3 regions of the Levilactobacillus zymae genome follow, and region 2 is predicted to be linked to each of the others. Evidence: predicted binding sites of a transcription regulator. Region 2 holds the regulator's gene; each other region holds the start of a gene.
The links. Region 2 encodes Rex, which represses fermentation and respiration genes when NADH is low (regulators of the CRP and FNR family bind a similar motif). Its sites were predicted from a motif close to TTGTGAANTANTTCACAA; they were not measured.
Positions count from the first base shown of each region.

Region 1 (9,954 bases), 1.6 Mb from region 2:
GACTTTAACCCTATCACGGCGGCGGGGTACCACCAAATCGAACGGGAAATTGCGGCACTGGAGGCCGACCGACCGCATAAGATCGCCAGTCTAGCGGAGGCGCGGGCCCACGGCGACCTCTCCGAAAACGCGGAGTATAGTGCCGCCAAACGGGACCTGCGGCACTTAGAGAGTCGGTTACGCTTCTTAAATAAAGAGCGCCAGTACGCCCGCATCGTGACGCCCAGTGACGATCCGGTGGTCGAGCTAGGCAAATGGGTGACCTTGGCGTTTCTCGACGACCACGAGACGGTCACCTACCAGATTGTGGGAACCGCCGAAGCCGACCTGGACGCGGGGAAGACCACCCGCGTTTCACCGTTGGGCCGCGCCGTGATGGGCCACCGGGCGGGCGATGTCGTGACGGTGCACGCCCCCGCAGCTAGTTATCAGGTTAAGCTGGTACGCGTCAGCCTGACCGCACCGCAGAAGTAAGGTCCGGCAATTTAAATTCGTTACATCTTAGTATACCAGTCCCAACGATGGCTGTCGCTGGGGTAATGACTGCCGGAAAGTGCCCGCAACTTTTATCATTGAAACCAACTAGCCCCCGCCATTTTCAACATACCGAAAATGGCGGGGGCTAGTTATTATTCTTAAAATAGTGTGACTTACCAGCAGCCGTTAGCCATCAGTGGGCGTAGCGGTTACTGGTTATTTGATATGGGCATAGGCATGCGCTAAATCGCTGCGATCCGTGGCCGGGACTATGTTCGTCTCCCAGTCAATTTCGTTATCGCGCAACCCTAAGGTGTGGCCCACGACACAGATGGCAATACTGGTGCGTTGTTCCTTAGAATAAAGGAATTTCGACATCACACCGCCGTGCATGTACCCCTTCGCCCACGAGGTCTTCCGTTTACCTGATAAGATATACGTGTAGACATACGGACAGATCCCCGCCGATTTTTTGTCAATGGCAAATTGGATCTTGGCCTTCTTCTTGGTAGTCGGCTTAAGCTTAACCACCTTGGTGCTGTTCCAAGCCTTGACGGCGTTGGTCCACACCTGATGATAGTACGACGATTTCCCATTAATATGATAGGTGATCTTCCGGGTAGCAAAGTGCGTGTTAGCGGCTTGAGCCGAAGTCCCCCCGGCGAATCCCAGTCCCCAGACGATGGCCAGTAACATCAATCCCCATTGCCAGCCAGCTAAGTGTTTACTCCTCATGGTTAATTCCTCCAATTTTCCTGGATAGCTCTCAGTACCCCGAACCGAAGCGGGCCCCTAGTAGGCCTGCTTCGCTCGGGGGGGAACGTTGATTAACCCGGGTAGTCTTCTTCTGCGCCGGTCGGGTTAAAGGCTTTGGCTTGGGCCTTGGTCTTGTAATAGTGGAATAAGTGACATTCCCCATTCCCATAGTTCCACATACTATTAATAATAAGTGACTTCACCTTTTTACCTTGGTAGTGTCGCGTCACCACTTTGTAGCCTTCAGTCCCCATCGAATGGAACTTGGCCCCTTTGCGATAAGTTTCCCGGTCCGCGTTCATCAACCAGCCTTGGCTCATGAACAACACTTCATCGTAGCGGTTGCTCTTATTCGACTTCGGCGTCTTATTCAACGCAATCGACTTGACCAGTCCCTCTCCGGTTTGCCACTTTTTGTTGACGTAATTCCGGACGGTCGTTTTCTTCGCCGCAACGGTGAACCGGTTGTAGTGGCCCTTTTGGTAATAGTACCAGGTGCCCCGATACTTGGCCGGATACTGGGCTAGACTCATCTTCGTGCTGGCTTGCGCCGTGACCTCTGGGGTGGCCACGGTCATCACAGCCGCCAAGCTAAGTGCGGCTAAGACGGCACCGAAAATTTTGGTTAGTTTCATGGAAAGATTCCTCCTCAATAGTTGATCATCCAAGTTTACTTATGTAGTGCCCCAACGGGATTAAAGAACTTGGCCTGGGCCTTAGTCTGGTAGAAGTGGTCCGTAAACCCATAGTTTGTTTTGTTGGTTAAGACCTTAACCGACTTACCTTGATAGGTCTGGTGGCTCACCTTGTAGTTACCATGACCGACGGAATCAAAGCCAAAGTTCCAGTTATCAATCTCGGTGTACCCGTTCTTACGAGTCGCGGCGTACATCCACTTAGCCGTCTTTTTGGTAATGTAGTCGCCGTTTGTGATCTTATTGACATCCTTAGCGACGTGCAACGTGTAGGTCTTCTTAGCGTGCTTACGCCCATATGCATCATAAGCGTTGCGGACGGTCATCTTCTTGGCCCCTAAATTCAGGGATTCGTAAAAGTAGCCGTTAGCTTCTTGGTAATGGTACCAAGTGCCGCGTAAGCTCTGCGGGACTGCCGCTAAACTGCTCTTAGCCTTAGCCTGGGCAACGTCCGGCGTGGTCACCGCCAGCGAGACCCCTAGCGTTGTGGCCGCAACCAATGCGCCCGCAATCGTGGTTAATTTCATATGTATTTCCTCCTTATAAATCTATCATCCGTTAATTGCTTAATTATTAACTTAACGGTCAAGCTTTATTATATCGATTCCCCATGACATAATTTGGCGCGAGCGACCCACGGGTAAAATTTTTTTAAAACTAAGCGTGTCACTCTAATTTCAGGAGCATTGGTTTCTCCGAACATTGGGTGCTGAATTTTCCCATCGGCGCAAAAAAGCCCCCAGGACGGTTAAACCGTTCCCGGAGGCTCTTAATTGTTTAGCTGATTTTTATTGGAATTGCATCCCACCGTCAACGATCAACGTTTGACCGGTAACGTAGTTGGAATCCTTGCCCGCCAAGAAAGCCACGGCGTTAGCCACGTCTTCTGGTTCGGACAGCCGCTTCATGGCGATGTCCTTAGAGAAGGTTTCCATCCCCCATTCGTCGCTCTTGCCGGCGTTTTGGCCAACTTCATGGGCGATGTCGTACATCATTGGCGTCTTCACGATACCCGGTGCAAAGGCGTTGACCGTGATACCTTCTTCGGCCAAGTCGCGGGCCGTGGTCTGCGTGATTCCCCGGATGGCAAACTTAGTGCCACTGTAAAGGGCCAGGTTCGGGTTCCCCACAACGCCGGCTTGGGACGTGGCGTTGATGATCTTCCCACCGTGACCGAACTTCTTGAAGGCTTGGTGTGCGGCTTGCGTGCCCCACAGAACACCCCCAACGTTCACGGAGTAAACCCATTCGAAGTCTTCGGGCGTAATCGTGTCGATTGGCGTGGTTGGGCCTAAGCCGGCGTTGTTAACGATCACGTTGAAGTCGCCGAACTTTTCGCTGGTGGCATCCACGGCTGCAAAGACTTCGTCGCGCTTGGCCACGTCAGCCTTCAAGGCGATGGCTTCCCCACCGGCCTTGACGATTTCATCGGCCACACGTTGAACCTTGTCCAAGTGACGACCCACTAAAGAAACGGCAAATCCATCATTGGCCAACCGCTTAGCGATGGCTTCCCCAATTCCTTGACCGGCACCGGTCACTAACGCAACTTTTTTCGACATATTTAAGCCCTCCGTGATTGTTTGTGAATTAGATAACTTTTTTCAATAACGAAAGTATACTGGTACTTTGTTCAAAAATCAAGCGAAAAATCTGTAAATAAGTTTCATTGTCATAATTAATGAAAGGGTGCCGCTAATCCATCATGCGACCACAATCCCCGTCACTCCGGGCATTAATTGCCATTAGTTTTCAATATTTTGCCAAAAATGTAAGCGTAATCATTACAAGAAAATTATATTTTCAACCCGCACCAAATGGGGCCAAAAAAGACGCGTTGACCCCACTTCATCGTGTGGAATCAACGCGTCTTTAATTATTCAGGTTTTAACAGGTTTGGTTACCCAGCAGTTATCCGCAGATTACTTCAAAGGCTTCCATTCCCAGTTGTTAACTTCTGGTAAGTCAGTCCCGACTTCACGAATGTAAGCCGTGTGCTTAGCCACCATGTCATCCATCCGTTGAACGAAGTAAGCGCCCTTAACAGCGTATTCTGGGATGTCATTGACAGCTTCCTTAGCCAAGTCGAAGCGATCCAACTGGTTAAGAACCCGCATGTCAAATGGCGTGGTGATATCACCGTTTTCACGGTAACCATGAACGTGTAAGTTGTGGTTGTGACGGTCGAAGAACAGACCCTTGATCATGTCTTCGAAGCCGTGCCATGCAAAGATGATTGGCTTGTCGGTCGTGAACAGACGGTCGAATTCTTCATCAGAGATGGCCCGTGGGTCCAACTTAGGCGAACGCAACTTCAGCACGTCGACCACGTTGATAAAGCGGATCTTCATTTCTGGGAATTCGTCGTGCAACAGGGAAATCGCAGCTAAGGATTCCCAAGTTGGTTCAGTACCAGCAACGGCAAAGACGATGTCTGGTTCTTGACCTTGGTCGGTCGAAGCCCAGTCGATGTAGCCTAACCCGTTGTTAACCAGGTTCGTGGCTTCATCAATCGTGAACCATTGTGGACGTGGGTGCTTGGAGGTCACAATCAAGTTGATCTTGCTGCGACTCTGGAAGGCCACGTTCCCAACGGCTAACAGGGTGTTGGCATCGGCTGGCAAGTATTCACGGATTAATTCCGGCTTCTTTTCAGCCAAGTGCGTCAACATACCTGGGTCTTGGTGAGTGTAACCGTTGTGGTCTTGTTGGAACACAGTCGAAGTGTCGACAAAGTTCAAGGATGGGTAATCATGACGCCATGATTGTTCACCCGCCTTACGCAACCACTTCATGTGTTGCGTCAACATGGAGTCAACGACCCGGCCAAAGGATTCGTAAGTGGCGAAGAACCCGTGACGACCAGTCAGAACGTAACCTTCCAACCAACCTTCAGCTTGGTGTTCGGACAATTGTGAATCGATAATCCGGCCTTCGTGGGCCATGTTTTCGTCGTTTGGTTCGTGGATGTCTTCCATCCATTGACGCTTCCCGTAATCCAGAGCGGCATATAACCGGTTGGACTTGGTTTCGTCAGGACCAAAACCACGGAAGTTATTTGGATTCAACTTCATCATTTCGGCCAGGTAGTCAGACCAAACCAACATGTCTTGGGCAATCGTCTTGCCGTGTTCCTTAACGTCAACGGCAAACTTCTTGTAGTCAGGCATCTTCAATGGTTCAGGCTTGATCCCGCCGTTAGTGATTGGGTTCATGGCCATCCGTTGGTCACCCTTAGGCGCCATATCACGGATTTCTGCCTTCACAGAACCGTCTTCGTTAAAGAGTTCTTCTGGCTTGTAAGACTTCAGCCAGTTGACCAATAAGTCGGCGTGTTCCATGTCACCAGCAGCCACTGGAATTGGCACTTGGTGAGCCCGGAAGGACCCTTCGATTGGGTTACCATCCAGGTCATGCTTAGGACCAGTCCAGCCCTTAGGGGAACGGAAGACGATCATTGGCCATTGTGGCAACGTTTCGTCGTTGTTTTCCCGGGCATTCTTTTGGATAGCCTTAATCTTTTCGATGACTTCGTCCATGGTCTTGGCCATGTCTTCAGTCACCCGCATGTAGTCAGTATCATTTTCGTCGATTTCAACGAAGTGAGGTTCCCAACCCATCCCAGTAAAGTATTCGGTCAATTCCTTGTCGCTCATGCGCGAAAGAATCGTTGGGTTAGAAATCTTGAACCCGTTCATGTTGATGATTGGCAGAACCGCACCATCTTTGATTGGGTTGATGAACTTGTCAGAGAACCAAGAAGCGGCCAATGGGCCAGTTTCGGATTCCCCGTCACCAATTTCAACGGCGGCAATCACGTCGGGGTTATCTAAGATAGCACCCGTCCCGTGAGACAAGCTGTAACCAAGTTCCCCACCTTCGTGGATGGAACCTGGTGTTTCGGGAGCAGCGTGGGAAGCCACACCACCTGGGAAGGAGAATTGCTTGAACAGACGCTTCAGGCCTTCTTCATCCTGCGAGATGTTGGGATAAATTTCACTGTAGCTACCATCAAGATATGAGTTAGATACCATAACTTGGCCACCGTGACCTGAACCTTCAATATAGAACATGTTCAAATCGTACTTTTGGATGACCCGGTTCAAGTGAGCATAGATAAAGTTTTGAGAAACAATGGTTCCCCAGTGCCCAATAGGCTTAATTTTGACATCGTCAGAAGTTAAGTCGCGCTTTAACAGCGGGTTGTCACGCAAGAATAATTGACCTACAGAAAGGTAATTAGCTGCGCGCCAGTACTTGTCAACGCCTTCCAAGTAAGCCTTGGAGTCGAAGTTTGTATTTGCTGCCATGTAATTAACACTCCTTCTTTGAAATCGTCACTGCATAATCTAGTTGATAGAAAATGGCGTAAAATTTATCTCGTAGTGGCTACCGGGACGCTTTTTACAATTCCTATAATACCGTATTTTGGCAAAAAGTCAACCTTTTAGAAAATTGATACGGTCCAATTAATGTAAAGATAGAGCCATAGTCACTCAACAGCTTCATTATCCCAAGAATCGGCGTAAAATGCGACTAAAGCCCCTTATTTTCGTGAAGTTTCCCGTGGTTTTTCGGGGTAACAACTATACCAATTCGATTTATGGTCTAGATAAATTAATCGCATCAATTATTACCGATTGTAGACCAATTAAAAAGGCCCCAACGGCTTGTCTGGGACCTGAAAGAGAGTCTACTATAATTGCTATTCCCCGCAACCGTTTGAGGCAGCCCGTCCCCTAGTGCCGCACGTTAAAAGAGCAAGCCTCCACAACCCGAAGACTTGCTCTTTTAACGTGCATGCTCACCGGCTAGGCGCCTGGGTCCGCATGCTTTTATTCTTCATCCAACGACACAAAGGTGTTATAGTTCAAATATCGGTAATGCAACCGCATGTTCGACACCTCAAACGGCGTCCCGTCGTCCAGAAAGAAAATCCCTTCCATGATGCCGACCGGTTCCACCGGCGTTAACTTCAAGAGATCCTGATCGTCCGCCGTCGACGGCGCCGCCTGAATCGACATAAACGATTTCGTAACCACCTTGCCCTGACTTTCCAGGTAATTAAAAATGGAACTCGAAACCGTCTGCTGAGACAAGTTCGGGGCGATCTTGATGGGAATGTACCCCGTTTCAATCATAAAGGGCTGATCATTGAACAGCCGCAACCGTTTGATCTCGTAGACAAAATCTCCCGGTAATAAAAAGAGGTCTTGCTGGATTTCCTTGCTCGCGGGCACCACATTGAACCCTAATAATCGGATCCCCGGCGTGTTGCCGGCCGACTTCATACTGTCGGTAATTCCGAGATTTGACCCCTCATATTGAAAAATTGTTTGGTTTTTCATATATAATGGATTAATGAAGGTCCCGGAACCCCGTTTTTTAAAAATAATGCCCTGATTAGCCAAAATGCTCAACGCCCGCTTTACCGAGCTACGGCTCACCCCGTAGGCTTCACTAAGGCTCCGCTCATCGGGCAACCGCTTATTGGGAAATTCATTCTGGTGGATCCGCTGCTTTAAATCGCGCATGACCTGTCGATAAACTAAATCTGCCATGATATCTCCTCATTACTCATTCACTAAACGCTTCACTGGTGTAAAGTATAGCAGGTTTTCGCAACAGTGTCTGCTTTTTCATAAAAATTGACCGTTCCAGTTCATTTTAAAGTGCGGTCCAATTACAAATATTTTTAAGAAAGGGACGGAACCTTAATTCCGTCAATCAGGTAATTTCCTTTATGGCTAAGAAGAAAAAAACAAAACGGTTACACAAAACCCTCGTCGAACAAATCCTCGATAAACACAAAATTGCGTACCAGCAATACGAATTTGCGACCCACATGGCCGGGGATACCGCCCAAATGGAAGTCGATCACGCCGCCGTCGATGAGCATCACATCTATAAGACCCTGGTACTCAGCGGCAACGTTACCGGACCCCTAGTCGGCGTCTTACCCATCGACGAACACCTCGACGAGAAGAAACTCGCCAAGGCCTCCGGCAACAAGAAGGTCGACATGCTGCCCTTAAAGAACCTGGTTAAGACCACCGGTTACGAGCACGGCGCCAACACCCCCGTGGGCATCTGGGAAAAGAAACAGTTCCCAATTTTTCTGGATAACACCGCTCACGAACAGGGACAGATCCTGGTTTCTTCCGGACAAATCGGGCGGTCCGTCGAGCTCAATGCTGACGACTTAGCCACGCTGGTTCACGGCACCTTCACCGACCTGCTGGAGTAACCGATGACCGTTGATTACGCGTTACTCGTCAAGAACCTCGCCCTGATTGTCTTTTGGCTCCTGGTGCTTCCGGGGGCCTTTATTGCCCTGTTGACCGGGATCAACCGTAATACTAAGCAATACCTGGCCAACGGGTTTGGAATTAATAGTGAACTGTATTTAGGGTTCATCGGCATCTTTTTTCACGAACTCAGTCACCTCTTAGTGGCCCTGCTTTTCGGTCACCAGATCACTAAGTTCCGGCTGCTCAAACGGCCCCATCCCCACCAACGAGATGCTAACGGTGAGAAAGATCTGGCCCTCGGTTACGTCAATCACACCTGGAACCAACATAGCTGGTACCAAAGCACCGGCAATCTCTTTATCGGGATTGCCCCCATCTTCGGCTGCAGTCTGGTCTTATTGGGCCTGACCGCCTGGCTCTTACCCGACCTGTTTAGTGGGTTGATGACCGTTGTCAGCCATCCCCTTGATCTGCATTGGGAAGGCCTCAGAGAAGCCGTGGTGGGGGCCCACGATAGTTGGTGGCGGTGGTTGGTCATGGGGGTATTGCCCATGAACATTAGCGTCGGGGGCTTTGACCTGAGCAGCGCCGATTTTGCCAATTCGCAGATGGGCCTGATTGGGTTCGTGACGCTGATCATGGTACTCACCGCCGGCTGGACCCTGGTCAACGGCGCCGCGGGTTGGCTAACCGGTGTGGCCACGGTCATGTCCCTACTAACCATCGTGTTGACCTGTTCACTTCTCATCTCCGGGGCAACGAACTTCTTCGTCCGCATCGTCCTGCACATTAAATGGCATCATTAGCTCACCACGTTTGAGGTGAGCTTTTTGTCGTCAACTACAGTAAAATAGAACTGAAAGGAGGTGGCGGCCCTTGTCCACAGCCACCAGTACCAGCACCATTACCATCACCAACTTGATTTGGAGTTTTGACCGGACCACTAACCACGTCAAGCTCCTATTACTTTCCCGGGATCAGGCCCCCTTTAAGGGTTACTGGGCGTTACCCGAAACCACCATGCGTGCCGACGAAAGTGCCGATGCGGCGGCCTTACGCCTGGTCCGTGAAAAAATCGGTCTAGCGCTGGATAGCTTGCATACCGAACAACTGGCGACCTTTACCCAGCCCCACCGAACGCCCGGTCAACGGCACGTCGCGCTCGCCTACATGACCTTCTTACCAGAAATGCCCCCGCTGACGCCCGGGTACGGCGCTCGGGCCGCGCAATGGTTCGAATTTCGGGACCAGTCCGCCGCCTATCAGGTCCACCACGGGACCGCAACCTTCACCACACCAACCGTACCGGCAGCGACCTACTACGCCACCCTCGCCACCCATATGACCGCACCGACAACCCACCTCGCCTTCGATCACGCTTGGATGATTGCCGTGGCTAGCCAACGGATCCGTAACAAGCTCGACTACCAGCCCAATATCTTGCTGACGCTGGGAACGGCCTTCACCCTTCGTGAGGCCCGGACCGTCTTTGCGACCTTCTTGCGTTGCCCGCTAAGTGCGCTCGACAACTCGAATTTCAAGAAGAACCACCGTCACCTATTCACCGCCGTCGGCACCACCGCGGCCAAGCGGGCGGGCCGCCCCGCAACCCTTTACCGGCTAAACTATCTCCCCTTGACAAACGCGTAGAAACCGCCTATATTTAGCTCTAAGTTAAATAAAAGTCGTTTCTACTTTTATTTTAATTTAATAAAAGTAAATATTACTTTTATTATAATTCTGGGGAGGATTTATATGTCGAAATCGAAATATCA
Region 1 is NZ_JAVLAS010000001.1:2,564,146-2,574,099, forward strand. Features, by position in the region: gene greA (transcription elongation factor GreA) at 1-474, shown strand, start outside; gene RI501_RS12215 (zinc metalloprotease) at 694-1,212, opposite strand; gene RI501_RS12220 (hypothetical protein) at 1,305-1,868, opposite strand; gene RI501_RS12225 (hypothetical protein) at 1,904-2,455, opposite strand; gene RI501_RS12230 ((S)-acetoin forming diacetyl reductase) at 2,717-3,490, opposite strand; gene RI501_RS12235 (phosphoketolase family protein) at 3,851-6,238, opposite strand; gene RI501_RS12240 (GntR family transcriptional regulator) at 6,764-7,489, opposite strand; gene ybaK (Cys-tRNA(Pro) deacylase) at 7,672-8,175, shown strand; gene RI501_RS12250 (hypothetical protein) at 8,179-8,985, shown strand; gene RI501_RS12255 (NUDIX hydrolase) at 9,056-9,829, shown strand; gene RI501_RS12260 (MFS transporter) at 9,935-9,954, shown strand, end outside.
Region 1: RI501_RS12230 ((S)-acetoin forming diacetyl reductase) is a predicted target of Rex. The motif match lies at 3,512-3,529, and genes of this name have one in related genera.

Region 2 (9,954 bases):
CGGTTTTTTGGACCGCAAACCCAAGGACCAAAAGGCCGAGATTGGGGAATTAGCCCAACGTCCGGAAACCCTGATTTTTTACGAGGCACCCCACCGGTTGAAGAAGACGCTAGCAAACTTAGCGGCCGGGTTAGGTGCGGAGCGGCCAGCAGTCCTATGTCGGGAGTTGACCAAACGCTACGAGGAGTTTTTGCGGGGCAGCTTAAGCGAGCTAGCCGACTGGGCGGCAACCGACACCGTCCGTGGCGAGTTCGTGGTCTTAGTGGGCGGTAACCCGCACCCAACCACGGTGGAAGACACCGTAGATTTAAGTGAACCGATTCCAGTACAGGTGGACCGACTGATTGCCGCCGGGGAGAAGCCTAATGCTGCGATTAAGGAAGTGGCGAACTTGCGCCACTTGAAGAAACAAGATGTTTACCGTATTTATCATCACCTAGACTCAGAGCAGGAGGCCCCGACGAATGAGCGCTAAAGCCTATACAGAACCCCACCGCGTGGTCTATTATGAAGCCGACGATACCGGCCACTTAACCGTGGCAATGCTGATTAACCTCTTTGTTTTGGTTTCTGATGACCAGAGTATCGACTTGGGATTACCGACCGACTTTATTCAAAGCTTCGGTGTGGGGTGGGTCGTTACCCAGTACCACGTCCAAATCACCCGGTTACCCCAAACCGGCGAAACGGTGACCTTAAAGACCCGGGCGACGGCCTATAACCGGTACTTTGCCTACCGGGAATATTGGTTACTAGACGCTCATGGTGAAACCCTGGCGTACGGCGAGGGGATCTGGGTCACCATGAGCTATGCCAACCGCAAGATCACCACGATTCCGGCCGAAATTATGGCGCCCTATCAGAGTGAAGAAACCGGTCGTTTACCACGGCTGCCCCGTCCCAAGCGCTTAGATGAAGCGGCCACGCTGACCACTAAGCCGTACCGGGTACGGTACTTTGACATCGACAATAACGGTCACGTGAACAACGCTCACTATTTCGACTGGCTACTCGACAGCTTACCAGCCGACTTCTTACGGACGCATCAGCCGGTTGACGTCCAGATCCGGTTTGAAAATGAAGTGCAGTATGGGCATCAGGTAGCTAGTCAGGTTGTGCACAGCGACGCTACGACCACGCAACACCGAATCATGATTGGCGAGACCATTGCGGCCATCGCCACGGTTGGGTGGCAGAACGTCTAAAATTTGCCTAAACGCCCGTAATGGGTGTGGCCGACCAGACTTTGTGGTAGTATAGTAAACTGAATAAATAGAATGAACTGGTCCTGAACTACCGGTGCGGGGCCACCAGCGCGAAATAGTTGACGGAGCGGTGCAGCGAATTTAGCGCGCCGCTCTTAGCATCTGGTCGCGTTAATACGTTGAGGGGGACCCAGTAAAAGATGAAAGTTTTAGCAATTGATACGTCTAATCGACCGTTAAGTGTCGCCGTTTTAGAAGATGAGACGGTCTTGGCGACGATTACGGTAACGGTCCACCAAAAGCACGCGGAATACTTGTTACCCGAGATTGAGCGGTTATTAAAGATGGCGGATCTCCAGCCCACCGATCTCGATCGGATCGTGGTGGCGGCGGGACCGGGTTCCTATACGGGCATTCGGATTGCTGTGACGACGGCCAAGACGTTGGCCTCGACGTTAAATATCGATTTGGTGGCCGTATCGAGTTTGGCGACCTTAGCGGCTAACGTGCCGGTTGAGGGCGCTCTGGTGGCCCCCATGTTTGACGCGCGGAACCAAAACGTCTTTGCGGGGCTCTACCGAATTCACGAAGGGGCTCCCGTGCCAGTTATTGCGGATGCCCATACCGACGTGACGGCCTTTTTGGCGGCCGTTAAGGAATACGCGGAACCCGTCTGGTTCTTAGGTGATGCCAGTCACTTTAGCGACCTGATTGCCACCACTATTTCGGCGGCTACGCCCACCGTCAGTGCGTGGGTGAACCTGCCCCAGGTGGCCACCATCGGTCTGTTGGGACAACACCTAGCGCCGGTTAAGGATGTCGATCGGTTCGTACCGAATTATTTGCGTTTGACCCAAGCGGAAGCCGAATGGCGCGCGAAGAACCCAAAAGAGGATAACCAATCATATGTTGAAAAAATTTAAAATTTGGTATAAAAACGTTTTTGGTAGTCGGCGGGAAATCGTACGGGAAGAAGCCCTGGGCGTCAAAAATCATCAGGTTGAGATTAACGGAGTCACGTATTTTGTGGCGAAGGCCCTGTTTACCGACATTCCAGAGATGATTGAAATTGAACGGGCCGTTTACGCCGGTAAGGCCCCCTGGGATTCGACGGCCTTTGCGAATGAATTGCGACGAGACAAGGACCGCTTGTATCTGGTTATTCGGAAGAACGACCGGTTACTAGCGTTTATTGGGAGTACTTTTGATGAACGGACCAGAGACGCCCACATCACCAACATTGCGGTGCTACCGGATTATCAAAACCGGGGATTGGGACGCTTTCTGCTCAATATCATGATTAAAAAGGCGCAACGTCTCAATTACAAGACCGTTAGTCTGGGAGTGCGGGTCTCGAATCAGCAGGCCCAACACCTGTATCAGGATCTGAGCTTTCAACAAACGGGGATCAAGCGGGGGTATTACTTCGGTGATCACGAAGATGCAGCGGATATGGTCTTAAACTTGGAAACGGCTAAAGTCTCGGACACCCAAAACGCACAGGAAGCACAAGCTCATAACTAGGCATAGATTACGCGCGGCAGCGTCCGCGCGTTTTTTCCGGAGAAAATTAGAAGGAGTGAGTCCAACGGATAAGCGAAATTTAATTCTAGCGTTTGAATCAAGTTGTGATGAAACCAGTGTGGCCGTGATCGAAGACGGTCACAAGATCTTGTCCAACATTGTGGCGACTCAAATCAAGAGTCACCAACGATTTGGCGGGGTGGTTCCCGAAGTGGCTAGTCGGCATCACATCGAAGAGGTCACCTTGTGCATCAAGGATGCGCTGCAGGAAGCGGGCGTCACTTACGCCGACCTCGATGCCGTGGCCGTCACGTACGGACCCGGCCTGGTGGGCGCGTTGCTCATTGGGGTGACCGCCGCTAAAACGGTAGCCTTTGCGCATAATTTACCGTTGATTCCGGTTAACCACATGGCTGGCCATATCTATGCGGCCCGCTACGTGGAACCCATCGAGTTTCCGGCCATGGCGTTGTTGGTTTCCGGAGGGCATACGGAACTAGTTTACATGCCCGCCGAAAACCAATTCGAAATCATCGGGGAGACCCGTGATGACGCGGCTGGTGAAGCCTATGACAAGGTCGGTCGGGTGATGGGGGTCAACTATCCGGCGGGAAAGACGGTCGACGAATGGGCTCACCAGGGGCACGACACCTTCCACTTCCCGCGGGCGATGGAGAAGGACGATAACTTCGACTTTAGCTTTAGTGGGTTGAAGAGTGCCTTCATCAATACCACCCACCACGCCGACCAGATTGGTGAAACGCTTGATAAGCACGACTTGGCGGCGAGCTTCCAGCAGGCCGTAGTTGACGTGCTAGCCGAAAAAACTTTGCGGGCTTTACGGGACTATCCGGTTCACCAGCTGATCTTAGCCGGTGGGGTGGCCGCTAATCGGGGCCTGCGAGAACGGTTGGACCACGACCTGGCAACCGTTAACGGAACCCACTTGGTCAAAGCACCGTTGAAGTTATGTGGCGATAACGCCGCGATGATCGGTGCCTTTGCCAATGTGGCGTACCGGCACGGGGTCTTCGCGGACGCGACGTTAAATGCCGATCCGAGTCTGGAATTTGACTGGGTCGCGGACGCGGCGAAGTAAGTTTAAGTTAAAATAGGTACTAAAAAAGGTCAGCCCCTCGCGAGAACTACTCTCGGGAGGGGTTGACCTTTTTGGCGTTAAGGATTAATCGGTAAAGTCTTCGAGTTCTAAGCTTTTATTGGTCCAGTCGTCTTCGACGGTGTTGAGTTCCTGGTTGGTGGCGTCCAACTGTTGCTGCAGGTCTCCCAGTTTCTCGACGTCGTTAAAGTAGTCGGGCTGACTCATGGTTTTTTCGATATCGGCCTTTTGGGCTTCCAATTTGGCCATCTGTGCTTCGAGGGCGTCGACCTGTCGGGATAGCTTGCGTTTGACTTTTTGGTGTTCTTTTTGTTGCTGGTAGTCGACCTGCGTTTGCTTGGGTGCGGCGACCGTGGGGTGGGCCGCTTCGGCTTCGGCGGCTTCTTTGGCCGCGTAAGCGTCCTGCTCGGCCTTTTTGTCCACGTAGTAGTCGTAGTTCCCCAGGTAACGGGTCGTCCCGTCTGGACTCAGTTCGATGACCTGGTTGGCCACCTGGTTGATGAAGTACCGGTCGTGAGAGACGAACAGGATGGTGCCGTCAAATTCGTTTAAAGCCGTTTCCAAAACCTCGCGGCTGTCGATGTCCAAGTGGTTGGTGGGTTCGTCGAGCATCAAGAAGTTGTCGTGACGCAGGGCCAGCTTAGTCAAAAGTAACCGAGCTTTTTCGCCCCCACTTAGGCTGTGAACGGTCTTGTCGACGTCGGCGCCGGTAAACAGGAAGCTACCCAGGATCGAGCGGATATCGCCCTCGGGTGTCGTGGGGTGGTCGTCCCAAAGCTCGTGCAAAACGGTCTTCTTGTCGTGCAAGTTGGCCTGGTCCTGGTCGTAGTAACCGGTGTCCACGCCGGTACCGAAGATGATCTGGCCCTTGAGTGCCGGAATCTTCCCGAGAATCGTTTTGAGTAGGGTGGATTTGCCCACCCCGTTAGGCCCCACGATGGCGATGGCCTGGTGTTTCTTGATGTCGAGGTTGATGGGCGAGCACAAGGTCTGGCCGTCGTACCCGACCGCGGCGTTGACCACGTCGAGGACCACGTTGCCGCTTTGACGGTGGGGCCGAAAGGTGAAGCGGGCAACCTTCTCGTCCCCTTCGGGTTTATCCAGCCGGTCCATTTTCTCCAATTGTTTGCGCCGCGCTTGGGCCCGTTTAGTAGTGGAAGCACGGACAATGTTGCGGTTGACAAAGTCTTCAAGTTTCGAGATTTCGGTCTGCTGCTTGTCGTATTCCTTCCATTCCTGTTGGAGTCGTTGGGCCTTTTCGTCGATGAAGTGCGAATAATTTCCCGGGTAATGATGGAGACTGCCACGGGCCATATCGTAGACTTCGGTGGCCACGTGGTCCAGAAAGTAACGGTCATGGGAAACCACGAGCAAGGCTCCCGGATAGCCTTGGAGGTAACCTTCTAGCCAGGTCAGCGTCTCGACGTCTAAGTGGTTGGTGGGTTCGTCCAGGATGAGGAGATCGGGTTTTTCCAGCAGGCGTTTGGCCAAGGCCAGTTGCGTGCGTTGGCCCCCGGAGAGTTCGCTGATGGGTTTATCGTAGAATTCCTCGCCAAATTCAAATCCGTGCAACACGCCGCGAATTTCGGCTTGATAACCGTAGCCGTTCTGATCACTAAAGTCCTGTTGGAGTTGATCGTAGGTTTTGGTGATCTGGTCGAACTGTTCGGTGTCGGCAATCACGCTGGGATCACTCATTTGGGCTTCCAGGTCGTGAATCTTGCGTTCCATGGCGCGCTGCTTGGCAAAGACGGTGAGCATTTCGTCCCAGACCGATTTATCGGAATTTAGTCCCGCATTTTGGGCTTGATACCCCACGGTCAGGCCCCGTTTACGGGTAATTTGACCTTCGTCGGGGGTGGTTTCCCCGGCAATCATTTTAATCAGGGTGGATTTACCAGCCCCGTTGCGCCCGACTAAGGCGACCCGTCCGTGTTCGGCGACGTCGAGATTGACATCGTGGAAGAGGACGGTGGCCCCGAAACGCCGGGTCACTTGTTGGACTTGTAAGAGAATCACAAAACCAACCTCCTTTACGCAATTTGCGGTTATTAATACTCTACATTTTAGCATATTGTGCAGTTAAGCCGAAATATTGTCAGGTTAATTGCCCGCATTTTCCCATCGTGTCGCCCCTGAACGGCTCAGTAAATAAAAAATTGCGTTTTGGATGACTTTGTGAAATAATTTAAAGCGCTGCTCACCGATGCAGATTGTGAAAGCTGATAATAATTATTTGCAATTTCTTTCACAAGATTAGCTGATATGCTATAATCTATAGGAAATGAGGTTTCACAATTGTCGAATAAGTTAAGCCTATAAGTCGTGGGGACTGATGTGGTTTTAGCGATGACCGGCAATAATTGATTAGGAGGTAACATGCTTTGACAGAACAAAAAATTCCACGCGCGACGGCGAAACGATTGCCGATTTATTATCGCTACTTAAACATCCTACTAGATGCCGATAAAACGCGGGTCTCTTCGACGGAGCTTTCTGAAGCCGTAAAGGTCGACTCGGCCACCATTCGGCGGGACTTTTCCTACTTCGGCGCCCTAGGAAAGCGGGGTTACGGCTACGACGTTGAAAGCCTGATTAAGTTCTTCCGCAAGATTTTAAATCAGGACCGGCTGACCAACGTGGCGTTGATCGGGGTCGGAAATATGGGTCACGCGTTGTTGAACTTTAACTTTCACCAAGATAGCAACGTACGGATTAGTGCGGCGTTCGATATTAACGAGGATATTGCGAACACGATCCAAAGCGGGGTTCCAATTTATCCGATGACGGATTTACGGACGCAACTGGAAGAGCAACAAATCCAAGTGGCCATCTTGACGGTCCCATCGGACGTGGCCCAAGAGGTCACAAACGAAGCGGTCGCGGGGGGCATCAAGGGAATCTTGAACTTCACGCCGCTACGCATCACGGTACCTAAGGGCGTGCGGGTCCAAAACGTGGATCTGACCAACGAATTACAAACCTTGATTTACTTCTTGGAACATTACAATCACAAAGATTAAACAAGAGTCGTAGTCTGAAAGGATTACGGCTTTTTTTGTATAAGAGTGCGTCCAGGGGCGGTCAGCGGGCGAGCATTAACGTCATTTCGGTGATTAGCCTGGGCTTGGCTAATTGCCGAAATGGGGTTAAGCGGAACCCGTTGCCCCTGGTAAGCACGTTTCAGCGGCCGCAGATGGCGATAATTTTAAGGCAAAAATCCAGCACCTGTTAATGACAACGCACTTGGCTAATCGGGGTTAAGCGGAACCGGCTGCCCGTCAGTCGCACGTTTCAGCAGCCGCAGATGGCGATAGTTTCAGGACAAAAATCCAGCACCTGTTAATGGCAACGCACTTGGCTAATCGGGTTTAAGCGGAACCCGTTGCCCCTGGTAAGCACGTTTCGGCGATGGCGCAGTGTAAGCGAGAATTTTCCAGCTGAATTAGACTGAAGGTCTAGGGAAAGGTAAGCAAAACCTTAAGTTTCTCAGATTCCGGGTGAAATAAGTGGGGACGTTGCCGGAGTTTAGGTAGAATAGGGACAAATTAGCACTCACCAAGAAAGTTTGCCAAATTCCTTGATTTTTAAAACAAAAAATCATATATTAGAAACTGTGATTAGCACTTATGTTAGTCAAGTGCTAATAGTGCTAAAACTAAAGTTAATTAGTCAGTTTATTGGAGGGATTCAAGTGTTAAAACCATTAGGAGACCGCGTCATTTTAGACCAACCACAAGAACAAGAAGAAACGGTTGGCGGCATTGTGTTAGCAAGTAATGCCCAGGAAAAGCCTCAAACGGCCAACGTCGTTGCAGTCGGTGACGGCCGGGTGTTGGACAATGGCGAAAAGGTTGCGCCAAGCGTCAAGGTTGGCGACAAGGTTTTGTTTGACAAGTATTCCGGTACTGAAGTGAAGTACCAAGACAAGACTTACCTTGTTTTACACGAAAAGGACTTAGTTGCGATTATCGACTAATTCTTTCCCAACGATTGATCCAAAAACTCATTTTTAAAAAAATTTTGTATGAGGTGAACTAGAATAATGGCTAAAGAATTGAAGTTTTCTGAAGATGCACGTAGCGCAATGTTAGCCGGTGTTGACAAGTTAGCCGACACGGTGAAGACCACCTTAGGACCTAAGGGACGTAACGTTGTTTTGGAACAAAGTTACGGTAACCCAACCATCACGAACGATGGGGTGACGATTGCGAAGTCGATCGAATTAGAAGACCACTTTGAAAACATGGGCGCTAAGCTGGTTTCCGAAGTTGCTTCCAAGACCAACGACATCGCTGGTGATGGGACCACGACCGCAACGGTTCTGACCCAAGCCATCGTGAACGAAGGAATGAAGAACGTCACTGCCGGTGCTAACCCAGTTGGTATCCGTCGGGGGATTGAGAAGGCGACGGCTGCCGCAGTTGATGGGTTACACAAGATGTCCCATGACGTGAAGACCAAGGACGATATCGCCCAAATCGCTTCTATTTCTTCTGCTAGCAAAGAAACGGGTTCGCTGATTGCGGATGCCATGGAAAAGGTTGGTAACGACGGGGTCATCACCATTGAAGAATCCCGTGGGGTGGACACCAGCTTGGACGTGGTTGAAGGAATGCAATTCGACCGTGGCTACATGTCACAATACATGGTCACCGACAACGACAAGATGGAAGCTAACTTGGACAACCCATACATCTTGATTACCGACAAGAAGATTGCCAACATTCAAGATATCTTACCATTATTACAATCCGTGGTTGAACAAAGTCGTTCCCTGTTGATCATTGCCGATGACATTACCGGTGAAGCTTTACCAACCTTGGTTCTGAACAAGATGCGGGGAACCTTCAACGTGGTTGCCGTTAAGGCCCCAGGCTTTGGTGACCGGCGGAAGGCTCAACTTCAAGACATCGCCGTTCTGACTGGCGGGACTGTCATTACCGATGACTTAGGTCTGAACTTGAAGGACACGACCATCGATCAATTAGGTCAAGCCCAAAAGGTCAACGTTACCAAGGACAACACCACCATCGTGGAAGGTTCTGGTACCAAGGACCAAATCGCTGCTCGGGTTGAAGAAATCAAGGGTCAAATCGCTGACACGACTTCTGACTTCGACCGTGACAAGCTGAAGGAACGTTTGGCTAAGTTGGCCGGCGGTGTTGCTGTGGTTCGGGTCGGTGCTGCTACCGAAACCGAATTGAAGGAACGTAAGTACCGGATTGAAGATGCCTTGAACGCGACCCGTGCCGCCGTTGAAGAAGGCTTCGTTGCCGGTGGTGGGACTGCTTTGATCAACGTGATCAAGGATGTTGCTGCCGTGAAGGCTGAAGGCGACGAACAGACCGGGGTTAACATCGTGCTGCGCGCGTTGGAAGAACCCGTTCGTCAAATCGCCACGAACGCCGGGGTCGAAGGCTCCGTTGTGGTTGAACACTTGAAGGGTGAAAAGCCAGGTGTTGGTTACAACGCTGCCGATGACAAGTACGAAGACATGGTTGCTGCCGGGATTACCGACCCAACCAAGGTTACCCGTTCTGCTCTGCAAAACGCGGCCTCCGTTTCCGCCTTGTTGTTGACCACTGAAGCCGTTGTCGCTGAAAAGCCAGAAAAGAACCCAGCACCAGCTGCCCCAGCCGCACAACCCGGCATGGGCGGTATGATGTAAAACCGTTCTTAACGCATAACAATGTGTCACAGACACCCTCGTCATTGGCGGGGGTGTTTTTGTGTGCCGTGAGAACGTGGGTACGGAATTGCCGATAATTTAAATGATTATAACGGCAGATAGTTCGGCCTAAGCACCGTCGGTTAACCGGCGAGGTTGCGCGAATCCGTGAGATAATTAAGCGGAAATTTAGTTAGTGCGGAGTCACGATTAGCCTTACGGGGACGGGGGATAACGGCATTGCTTTTTATGAGAGCGCTTTATTTTTTCGGTTGGCAAAATGGGTCCCAAAATTGCAGCTTGCTTACGCTAAGAATTGTGGTAATGTTGAGCTAGAAGTAGTAGAATGACGTTTGCATTCGCAAAAGCGAGTGGTGTTGAATAGCCCGGCCAATGACCGGATTTTCGAATTATTATTTTCGTGGAGATAAGGAGTA
Region 2 is NZ_JAVLAS010000001.1:982,769-992,722, forward strand. Features, by position in the region: gene rsmI (16S rRNA (cytidine(1402)-2'-O)-methyltransferase) at 1-475, shown strand, start outside; gene RI501_RS04425 (acyl-[acyl-carrier-protein] thioesterase) at 465-1,205, shown strand; gene tsaB (tRNA (adenosine(37)-N6)-threonylcarbamoyltransferase complex dimerization subunit type 1 TsaB) at 1,406-2,128, shown strand; gene rimI (ribosomal protein S18-alanine N-acetyltransferase) at 2,112-2,729, shown strand; gene tsaD (tRNA (adenosine(37)-N6)-threonylcarbamoyltransferase complex transferase subunit TsaD) at 2,785-3,828, shown strand; gene RI501_RS04445 (ABC-F family ATP-binding cassette domain-containing protein) at 3,913-5,865, opposite strand; gene RI501_RS04450 (redox-sensing transcriptional repressor Rex) at 6,231-6,869, shown strand; gene groES (co-chaperone GroES) at 7,541-7,825, shown strand; gene groL (chaperonin GroEL) at 7,892-9,517, shown strand.

Region 3 (9,954 bases), 1.4 Mb from region 2:
CGCGGCGTTGACGTCCGTTCGGCTGCAGCTGGCGCCGTGGTTCGGTCGGTTGGCTTGGTCGCCGGGGCCGTCTTCGCTGTCGGCGCTGATTTGGCCGCTGGTGTGGTTGCGGCGGTCTTTAAGCGTTCGTAAATCATGGTCACCGTTGCCGACTTCACCGTAAACTCGCCGTTGGCTTCCCCGACCACGCGTGCCAGGACGTACCCGGCGATCTTGGCGATGGGCACCCGGTACTGGGTCCCCAAGTTCCCGCTGAGGGTCTGATCCGGTGCCAAGCGGTGGCCGGCGCTATCCTGATAGTGAATGGTGACGGGCGCGCCCTGGGTAGCCGGTTCACTCACCGTAGCGGTGGTTTGCAGCGACGTAGTTCCCGCGGCCGCCTGCGCGTTGGTGACGGTTAGGCCGCTCCCCACGGCTAACCCTACTAATAAAGTAACTTTTAGCCAAAATTGTTTGGTCATGATGCACACTCCCCCATGAGCATCGATTGCGATACTGCGTTAGTTTCAACTTTAGTGTACCAGCTAGCGGCGACTAGGGATTGGTTTGGTGGGTGAATTAGTGGGGAAACGAAGGTATGTTTATTAAGGGCGACCACGTAAAAAATCGCGCATCAGGGTTATTCCTGATGCACGATTTCTTATTAATTAACAAAAGTCAGTTTGTAAGGTTACTTAGCGGCGGTAAAGTCACCGTCAGTCGTCGTAGACGCTACGCTCCCCTTAACGGCCGTGTAGTAAACCTTAGACGAAGAACCGTAAGTCCCTTGGTCCGCACTCTTCAACGTGTATTGATAAGCAACGTACGTCCCATCAGCGTTCTTAGTAGTCGTCTTGGCCACAATCGTGTCCAACTTATCGGTCTTCAGTTGTGCTTCGATGTTCGCAGCAGTTGCCGTCGTACCACCAACTTGCTTAAAGAACGTGTCCTTAGCTAAAACAGCCTTGGCCGTATCGTTCCAGTAAGCTGACAAAGCAGTTTGGGCAGCAGCATCAACATCGTTGTTATAAACCGTTGGCGTCAGCGTTAAATCAGCTTCGGCGTTTTGGTTAACGTAAACCACAACCGAACCACCCTTAGCCACAGAGTTAGCCGTACCCAGACTATCATAAGTGTAGCCAGCAGGTAAGTTAGTCGTGTCCTTAGCTAACTTCACGAGATCAGCATTTTCAACCGTATCGTTCTTAGCAGTCGTTGGCATCGCAACCACCTTGTCGGCAACAGAGGCACCAGTGGCCTTGTTAACGAACTTCAAGGTAATTCCGTTTTGAGCTTGAACTTCAGCACTTTGAGCTGAAGAAACGGCACCGCTGTAGATCCAACCGTTGATGGATGGGTTAGCAGCGTCTTCAACGTAGTAGTACAGTGAACCTTCGCGGGTCTTCGTAGCGGCCTTGGTGATGGTCAAAGTATCCTTAGCAAATGGCGTGGTGTCCTTAACTTGCTTGGAAGCCTTGTATTGAGTGTACTTCGGTGCGTTCCACGTTACGTTAGCCTTACCAGGCTTAGCGAAGTAAACCTTGGTAGTCGTTGGCATCGTAGCATCCGTCATGGTGTTGGCAGTCTTGATCCCACCAGAAAAGGCAGAAGTACTCTTCCCACCGTAGATGTAGCCACGGTACTTACCGTTCATGGTAACGACCTTGTAGTAAACGGAACCCTTGTTGGTCGTCGCAACGGCGTAAGCCCGGAAGTAGTCCGCAGACTTCTTGGAAGTAGCCAGCTTCTTCATGGTCTTCTTGGAAGCCACGACCTTAGCCCCCTTAACCGTCCCCGGCTTAGAGTAGATAGCGTTAGTTCCCGTGGAAACAACGTTCCGAGTATCCCCGGCGGTCTTTAAAGTCTTAGTAGAAGTCACCTTTGCGTAGCTCTTGGCACTAGCAGTCGTTGACAGCGTCGTTACGGCACCTAAACTCAGCGCAGCTAAACCAAGGTATAACGTCTTAGTTAAACGTGATTGCATGATGTATTTTCTCCTCTGAAAATTGTAAGTTTATTGAACGGTCTTTAGTATAGCAGAATAATTCCACATTAGGTTAATAATTTTTTGATTACCGTTCAGTAATGCGTCAATTATATAAAGCGTACTTAGTTACCTAAAACAAAAAGGCCTAATTCGACATGAATTAAGGCCTCTCTGAATTGAAATTATCTAAAAAACTAATTACCCAAAGATAGAGTTACCAGTATTTACAGTAATATTAACTGGTGATTTACTACCATAAATCGTTTCAGCTGTATAGAATAATTGGGCGTCATTGCTACCAAAAATCCCCTTATTAGCAGAGGTCAAAGTATACTTAACATATGCAGCGATACCAACCGTATTCGCGGCAGCGGCGGCATTGCTAGCATCACCACTTGTCTTAACATAGAAAGTTGGCGAATACAAAGTTCCAAGCTTATTATTATTAGCAAAAGCGGTTAAGTCTGACGAACTGTAGCTAGCTCCTTGACTGCCCGAAAACCCTGCAGTTAAAGTAGGGAACACAACCTGCTTAGCATATTTTTCAGCGGTAATCTTAGAATTATCAGTGGTGGTAGCACCGTTAGTCGTAGTAGTTGCGGCCTTAATTGCCGTAAGATATTCATTAGACTTAGTTTCATCCATAGAGGTAAGTTTGGTATTAGTTACCGTAGTACCATCAGTCCCTACATTCGTAACATATGCTTTAATCGTGTTAGTCACATTCGTACCCTTAGTAACGCTTAAAGTGATCGTGTCACCGGTCTTGGCAGATAGTAATGCTGCCTTATTAGCATTCGAAGATTTATCGTACGCGTACCCGGTACCTTTTAATTGAGCGTCTACCCAAGTAGCCGTGCCCTCGGCTGCGGTAGTTGCTTTTTCAGTAGTATCAGTACCTACAGCAGTACCCACAGCAGTAGCAGGTTCCTTATTAGAATCCGCCTTTAATCCTTGGAGTACGCCGCTTGCAACTACTTTTCCATCGTTAGCAAAATTAATTTTCACATCGGTCGCATGATTAAAGGATACCTTAGCATTAGAAGTAACAGCCTTGCTGTAGATCCAACCACTTACAGATGGGTGAGTAGCATCTTCTACATAGTAGTATAATGAACCTTCACGCGTCTTAGTAGCAGCCTTAGTAACCTTCAAAGAGTCACCAGCAAATGGCGTCGTGTTAGCAACATTCTTGGAAGCCTTGTATTGCGTGTACTTAGGTGCAGTCCACGTAACGTTGGTCTTACCAGGGTTAGCGAAGTAAACAGTCTTACCGATGTTAGTATCAGTAGTGTTTTCAGTCGTCGTGTTAGCAGACTTGATACCACCAGCAAAGGCAGTGTCAGACTTACCACCGTAAACGTAACCACGGTACTTACCGTCCATCGTTACAACACGGTAGTAAACGGAACCACGGTTAGTGGTCTTAACACCGTAAGCACGGAAGTAGTTAGCGGACTTCTTGGATGAAGCTAACGTAGCCATAGTGGCCTTGGAAGCAACAACCTTAGCACCCTTAACAGTACCTGGCTTAGTGTAAAGTGCGTTAGTACCAGTAGCTTCAACGTTACGAGTAGTAGCGTCGCTCTTCAAAGTACTGTATGCACCGGCAGTAGCATAGGATTTAGCTGAAGCAGTGGTTGAAACCGTAGCAACGGCACCAAAGCTTAATGCAGCAAGACCCAAGTAAAGAGATTTCTTTAAACTTGATTGCATAATCTTTTTTCCTCCAAACATATTGTATGTAATTTATCAAGCAGGAATAGTATATCATGATATTAGTGATTTTGTTAAGAATTACCCGTTGTGCTAGTTGAAATGGGACAATTAAAGTACATAAAAAGCCTGGCAGGCTTACACTTTTAAGTATCCTAAACAAAGAAGTGTGAACGATGTCAAGCCAATGTTATCTTACTCAACCTACAACTATCGTGCAAGCACCTTGGCAACCCTGGGTTGCGGTTGTAACGCCACTATATCAACGTTATGTTTCCTGCAAAATTCGGCAAAGAAAGAATGCTAATCATGCCAAAATATCAGATGTAACTATCATGGCTTTGATGTGTTGGCAGGTATCACTTGGTATCACTAATCAATGTGCTTTTTATCGTCTGTTAGTTGGGTTAGGGCTGACTGGTTTGCCGGAACGATCTCGTTTTAATCGACGGTGCACAGCTATGGGCTGTCTGCTCCAAACCCTGCGGGTTGGTTTAGTTAAACACTGTTTACCATCAGTGACTTACACCATCATAGATAGTTTTCCAATCCCATTATGCCAATCAATTCGTAATCATCGAGCCAAAGTTTTACGCTCACTTGCTGACATTGGCTATAATGCCACCAAGAAACAATGGTTCTATGGTTTAAAGGGACATTTTCAGGTCACCAATCAAGGCATTGTAGTGGCCTATTCAATTTCAGCTGCTTCAATTCATGATATTCGTTTAGTGCCAGAATTGATTGACCAATACGCTTGCTCACATGTTTTGGCCGATGTTGGCTACCTTAGTCAACCACTAAAAGATCAATTAAAGCAACGACACATTGATTTCTGGACACCCAAACGCCGTAACATGCCCCAATCACGACTGAATAGCACCTTATTGAAGCGCCAAAGGCGCATGATCGAAACTTTATTCTCTAAATGGCAGGTTTTATTTCAGGTTGAACATAATCGGGCCCGATGTCTGCGTGGCTTCAAAAGTCGATTAGAACAACTTTTATTCGTAGATACCTGGCAGCTAATTAACTAGCACAACGGGTTAAGAATTTTATTCTTCAATCAATAAATCACAATTCCTACCCCTCAACTACAAGTTCGATTATAGCGATTCCATGACCTATAGACAAGGAATTTGCTTCCTTTGTCGTCCGAATGAAATATTTTCATGGCTTTTGTAATATTCCTGTTACTTGTAACGCGTTCGTTACTATTATATTTATATTCTGCATTTTCATTAAGTTTAACCCGCCATTAAGGTAAGTCAATTCACTTGCATTTCTCCCCCAACGGTTCTAAACTACGGGTATCAAATGAAAGGGGGTGATGCTTTTTGGCAACGCAATGTAGCCTTAAAGTGATCGCTTCCGCGGAGAACGGAAACGATTAATCTCTTTAAGGGATGGCCGGCGAAATGATCTCGTCGGCCTTTTAGTTTGCCTGCGTTTTCCCCCTTCACCGGTCATCCCCACCACTACCCTTACTAGCCAACAAAAAGTTAAGGTATCCCTAATATTATCCTTTAAATCGTTGTAACTCCGGCATCATCCTCGTATACTTCAAGGTGGAGGTGAGAGAGATGCTCACGATTTATGTCGATCCTAAGCAACAGGATCAAGTCGTTCAGTTGTCCGACCAAGACCGTGGTTACTTGACCGTTTCTCGGCAAGCCCACACGGCACGCTATACCTTCTTCTTTGTTGGTCACCAACACCCGAGCTTTTGGCGCGACGGGAAGTTAACCGATGGCGCCGAAGAGACGGTGCGCACCATCGATGGGGTCCAACACTACCGTATCGCCTTTCGTTGATGAGTTGATCTGTCAGGATATGGCCACATCGCCTGAGATATCAGGCCATCAGCGACCAATTAAAAATGGTGTCACTAGTCAGTAGACCGGTGACACCATTTTTAACTTACCTAGAATTCAATTTAACCGCCTAAGCTTGGACGTCGCTCAGCCGAATGATGGGTTTTACCACCTCGCCGGACGCGGAATCCGCGAAGGCTTGTTGAATATCCTTAAAGTCATAGAACTTGACCAGCTTATCGAACGGGAACAGTCCCTTGCGGTAGTAGTCGACCATCTTCGGAATGAAGAGTTGTGGGATGGCATCCCCCTCGATCACGCCCGCCAACTGCTTCGATTCGGCCATAATGTCGGCCATGGCGTTCAACTCGAGCGGCCCCCCGATACCCAACAGGACACACTTCCCCGATGGCCGGAGTGCGTGAATCGCATCCAGGATCACCGGTGAGGCCCCCGTCGTGTCGATCGTGTAGTCGACACCGCCAGGGACCAGTTCCTTGATCCGGGCCACGGCGTCTTCCTTTTGATTGTTAATCACCGCCGTGGCGCCCAGTTCCTTGGCCAGCACCAGCCGGTTATCGTGCCGGTTGACCGCGATGATGTGTTCGACGCCGGCGATCTTGGCAGCCATGATGGCGGCTAACCCGACGGCCCCCGCACCGAAGACCACTAGTGATTGACCGAATTCCGGCTTGATAAAGTTTAGCACCGTGCCGGCCCCGGTTTGGAACCCACACCCCAGCGGGCCCAGGAGCGCCAAGTCGACGTCTTCAGGAACCTTGGTCACGCCGTGTTCGTCGACGACCGAGTAGGTGGCAAACGATGATTGGCCAAAGAAGGTCGAGATGGCCTGGCCATCAGTGGTGTGAATCCGGTTCGTCCCGTCGAACGCCTTACCCCCAAAGTTCAACTGGTTCAGGTTCACGCAGTTACCGGGATGGCCGCTACGACAGTTCGAGCAAACCCCGTCGTACGAGAACGACAAGACCACGTGGTCACCGGGTTGGACCGTGGTGACGGCCGAACCGACCCGTTCCACAATCCCGGAGCCTTCGTGGCCCAACGCGACCGGATACGGCGACAAGCCGGCCTGTTGGCCCTCGGCATCCGTATGGCAGATCCCACTCGCCACAATCTTCACTAAGACTTCGTTGGCTTTCGGATCGTCTAATTCAGCATCAATAATTTGGAGTGGCGCGCCTTGTTCGGTGGCTACCGCAGTTTTAATCTTCACTTGATGACCTCCAATATCATTTTTTGTGAAATAACGAACTATATTATAGCACGTTCCGGCCGGGGTGCCGCTATTTTTTTCGCCCGCCGCCGCAGGGCCTAACCAGCAAATGAGCGTTACCCCGATGCTACGGGATAACGCTCGTTTGAAATTGCTAATTCGGTTATCACGCCGGGCCGGCCGCGAAACCCTCACAACCAGCGCGGTTAATCTTTTCCTATTATTAGACCACCGGATGGGTCGCGTGGATGGCCGCCTTGAGTTCGTCCCCCAATCGCCGCATCCCCGCGTCGATCGCTTGGGGTGCCAAGCCGCTGTAGCTCAGGCGCAACGCGTTATGCACGTCACGGTTAGGGTAGAAGTTGGTTGCCGGCACGTAGGTGATGTGAGCCTGGGGCTGAATCGTGTGCGTCAGCAGTTCCCCCGCATCCAGGTCCGCCGGTAACGTGACCCAGTCGAAGAAGCCCCCGGCCGGCCGCGTATATTGGACCTCCTCCGGGAAGTAGGCGGCTAGCGCGTGCACCATGGCGTCGCGCTGGCGCCGGTAATGCTGCGTGAGGTTTTGGATGTGTTCATCTAGGTCGTTAGCCGTTAAGTACGCCGCAATCGCCGCGTGCACCACGTTATTGGCCTCCAGGTCCGAGGCCAGCCGCACCTTCAAGATGGCGGCCAACAAGTCCCCGTCGGCCACCAGCCACCCGGTCCGCAAGCCCGGCATCAGGATTTTCGAGAAACTCGACAGAAAGATCACCCGGCCCTGGGTATCGAAGCTCTTGATGGCCGGTAGGGGCGCGTGTTCGTACCCCAGGTCGCGGTACGGTGTGTCTTCCAGAATCACGAAGTCGTATTGGTTCGCCAGCGCGACCAGCTGTTGACGCTTGGTCGTGCTCATGGTAATCCCCGTCGGATTGTGGTAGTCCGGCACCGTGTAGAGTAGCTTAATCTTGGGGTGCCGGCGCAACGTGTCCTCCAGGGCGTTCAGATCAATCCCGTCCGTGGTCAACGGCACCGCGTGATACCGGGGTTGGTACAGATCGAAGGCCGCCAGGGCCCCGATATAGGCCGGTGTCTCCACCGCCAGTTCGTCCCCGGGATTCAAGAGGGCCTTGGCCACCAGGTCGATCCCCTGTTGGCCGCCAACCGTTAAGACCACGTTGTCGGCCGTGGTGGTCACTTGTCCCCACTTATGAATCCGGTCGGCCAGTTGTTGGCGCAGGGTCGCGTTCCCCTGCGCGGTCTGGTACTGAAACAGGCCCGCCCCGGCCTGGTCGATGGCCGTGTTGAAGGCTGCTTGCATCGCGGCGACCGGGAACAGTTGTTGATTCGGACTGCCCGGGGCAAACGAGATGGCCTGGTCGCTGGTATCGTGGGGGAATAACCCCGCCAGGGCCGAAGACACATCGGGATTAGCGCGTGTCGCCAGTAAATTTTTCATGATTTAGCTCTCCTTTCGGGCCGGCGAATCCGGTTCAACCGGTCAAACCTCAGAAGTTGACTATCACCCAACTAACTAATATGATAGAATACCTTTGAAAAAAAGTACAATTCATGTATGCTAAGTTTACGTGAAAGTAATTCATTTTAACCAAGGAGGTGGCCGGCTTGCTGCCATTCGCCTACCGCGTTTTTCAAGCCATCATTCAAGAACACACCTTTTACCGGGCGGCGCAGATCCTAAACGTCACGCCGTCCGCCATCAGCCACTCGGTCAACCAGCTGGAAAAGGAACTGGGCTTTAGCCTGTTCATCCGGACCCGCTCGGGCGTCGAGCTGACTCCCGACGGCAAGTCCGTTCAACCGCTGATCCAGGCCATCATCAACGCCGAGGAACGGCTAGAACAGGCCGCGGCCAACATCAAGGGGCTAAACGCCGGGTCCGTGCGTCTGGGCGCCTTCTCGTCCGTGTGCATCAACTGGCTGCCACCCATCATCCAGAACTTCAAGCAGGACTACCCGGACATCGCCATCAACGTCGAGCAGGCCGACTTCACCGAGATCGCCGCGGCCGTCAAGACCGGGCGGCTCGACCTGGGGTTCTCCGCGCTGCCGGTCAACGAGAAGCTGACGATCCTGCCGCTGATCAAAGACGAGATCTATTGCATCACCCCGGCCGACTTCATCCCCGCCAACCGAACCACGGTGACGGCGGCCGACCTGGTCAAGCAGAACTTCATCCTGCAACGGGGCGACTACGATAAGGACACCAAGGCGGCACTCGACCACTACCGCATCCAGCCTAACGCTCTGCGCTTCTCCATCGACGACCAGTCGATCCTGGCCATGGTCGAGGCCGGCATGGACATGGGCATCCTACCGGAGTTAGCGCTCCAACGCATCAGCGGTGACGTCAACGTTTACCCGTTCGACACGCGCTTCTACCGGACCATCTGCCTGGTGGTCAACAGCGCCCAGGCTAAGGCCCCGTCGACCGCCAAGATGATCGACGCCATCACCACCTACGTCACCACCAAGTACCCCGAGAAAGTCCTGCGACACCCGGGCGCCGTGTAACGCTCACGGCTTAGAACGTCAAAGTGACCATGATTCCCAATCCAGGAATCATGGTCACTTTTGTGTTTTCCCTTACTCGTTGCCGTGCTGAAAGTACGTGGTCAAAAATGGCCGGGTCTGCCGCAAGATCTCGGCCTGGCTGTAAGTCCGGTGGCCGTCCCCCCAGATGGAAAGCGCCGACCCGATATTGAGCCGACTCAGCGCCGGCGTACTGTGGTCCCAATTATCCCAGATGGCGTTGGTCCAATGCGCGTCCAGGTCCTTTTGCCAGAAGTCCACGTTGGCCGGTAAAAACATCTTGGGATTGGTAATCAGGTACAGGTACGAATAGTTCGCGTTGATGGTCTGAAAACCCGCCGCGTTCAGGTCCAGCAAGCTCGCTCGGCGGGCCCGGCGGCGGGGCACGTCCTGCGGATCATCGGGCTGGCCGTCGTAGCTCCAGTACAGGACCAGCACGTTATTGTCCAAGCGCGGTAGGTCCGCCCTTAAGATGCCGTCATTCCAGAGCGTTGCGCGCAGGTGGCGGCGATTTAAATCACGGTTGAGCCCGTTGGTGTACCGCAACATGGTCGGCGACGTGGTGGCCTGGGCCGCGCGATACTCGTCGCCCCCCAGCCCCACGTGCTGGTTGCGGTACAGCAGGCCGGTGTACTCGTGCAAGAGCCGCTTGACCAGATTCAGGGTCTGCGGGTGGGCCATATCCAATTCCCCGT
Region 3 is NZ_JAVLAS010000001.1:2,386,637-2,396,590, forward strand. Features, by position in the region: gene RI501_RS11395 (MucBP domain-containing protein) at 1-461, opposite strand, end outside; gene RI501_RS11400 (hypothetical protein) at 671-1,963, opposite strand; gene RI501_RS11405 (hypothetical protein) at 2,165-3,682, opposite strand; gene RI501_RS11410 (IS982 family transposase) at 3,859-4,719, shown strand; gene RI501_RS11415 (hypothetical protein) at 5,266-5,496, shown strand; gene RI501_RS11420 (NAD(P)-dependent alcohol dehydrogenase) at 5,627-6,730, opposite strand; gene RI501_RS11425 (aminotransferase-like domain-containing protein) at 6,954-8,165, opposite strand; gene RI501_RS11430 (LysR family transcriptional regulator) at 8,333-9,241, shown strand; gene RI501_RS11435 (family 20 glycosylhydrolase) at 9,314-9,954, opposite strand, start outside.
Region 3: RI501_RS11420 (NAD(P)-dependent alcohol dehydrogenase) is a predicted target of Rex. The motif match lies at 6,754-6,771, and genes of this name have one in related genera.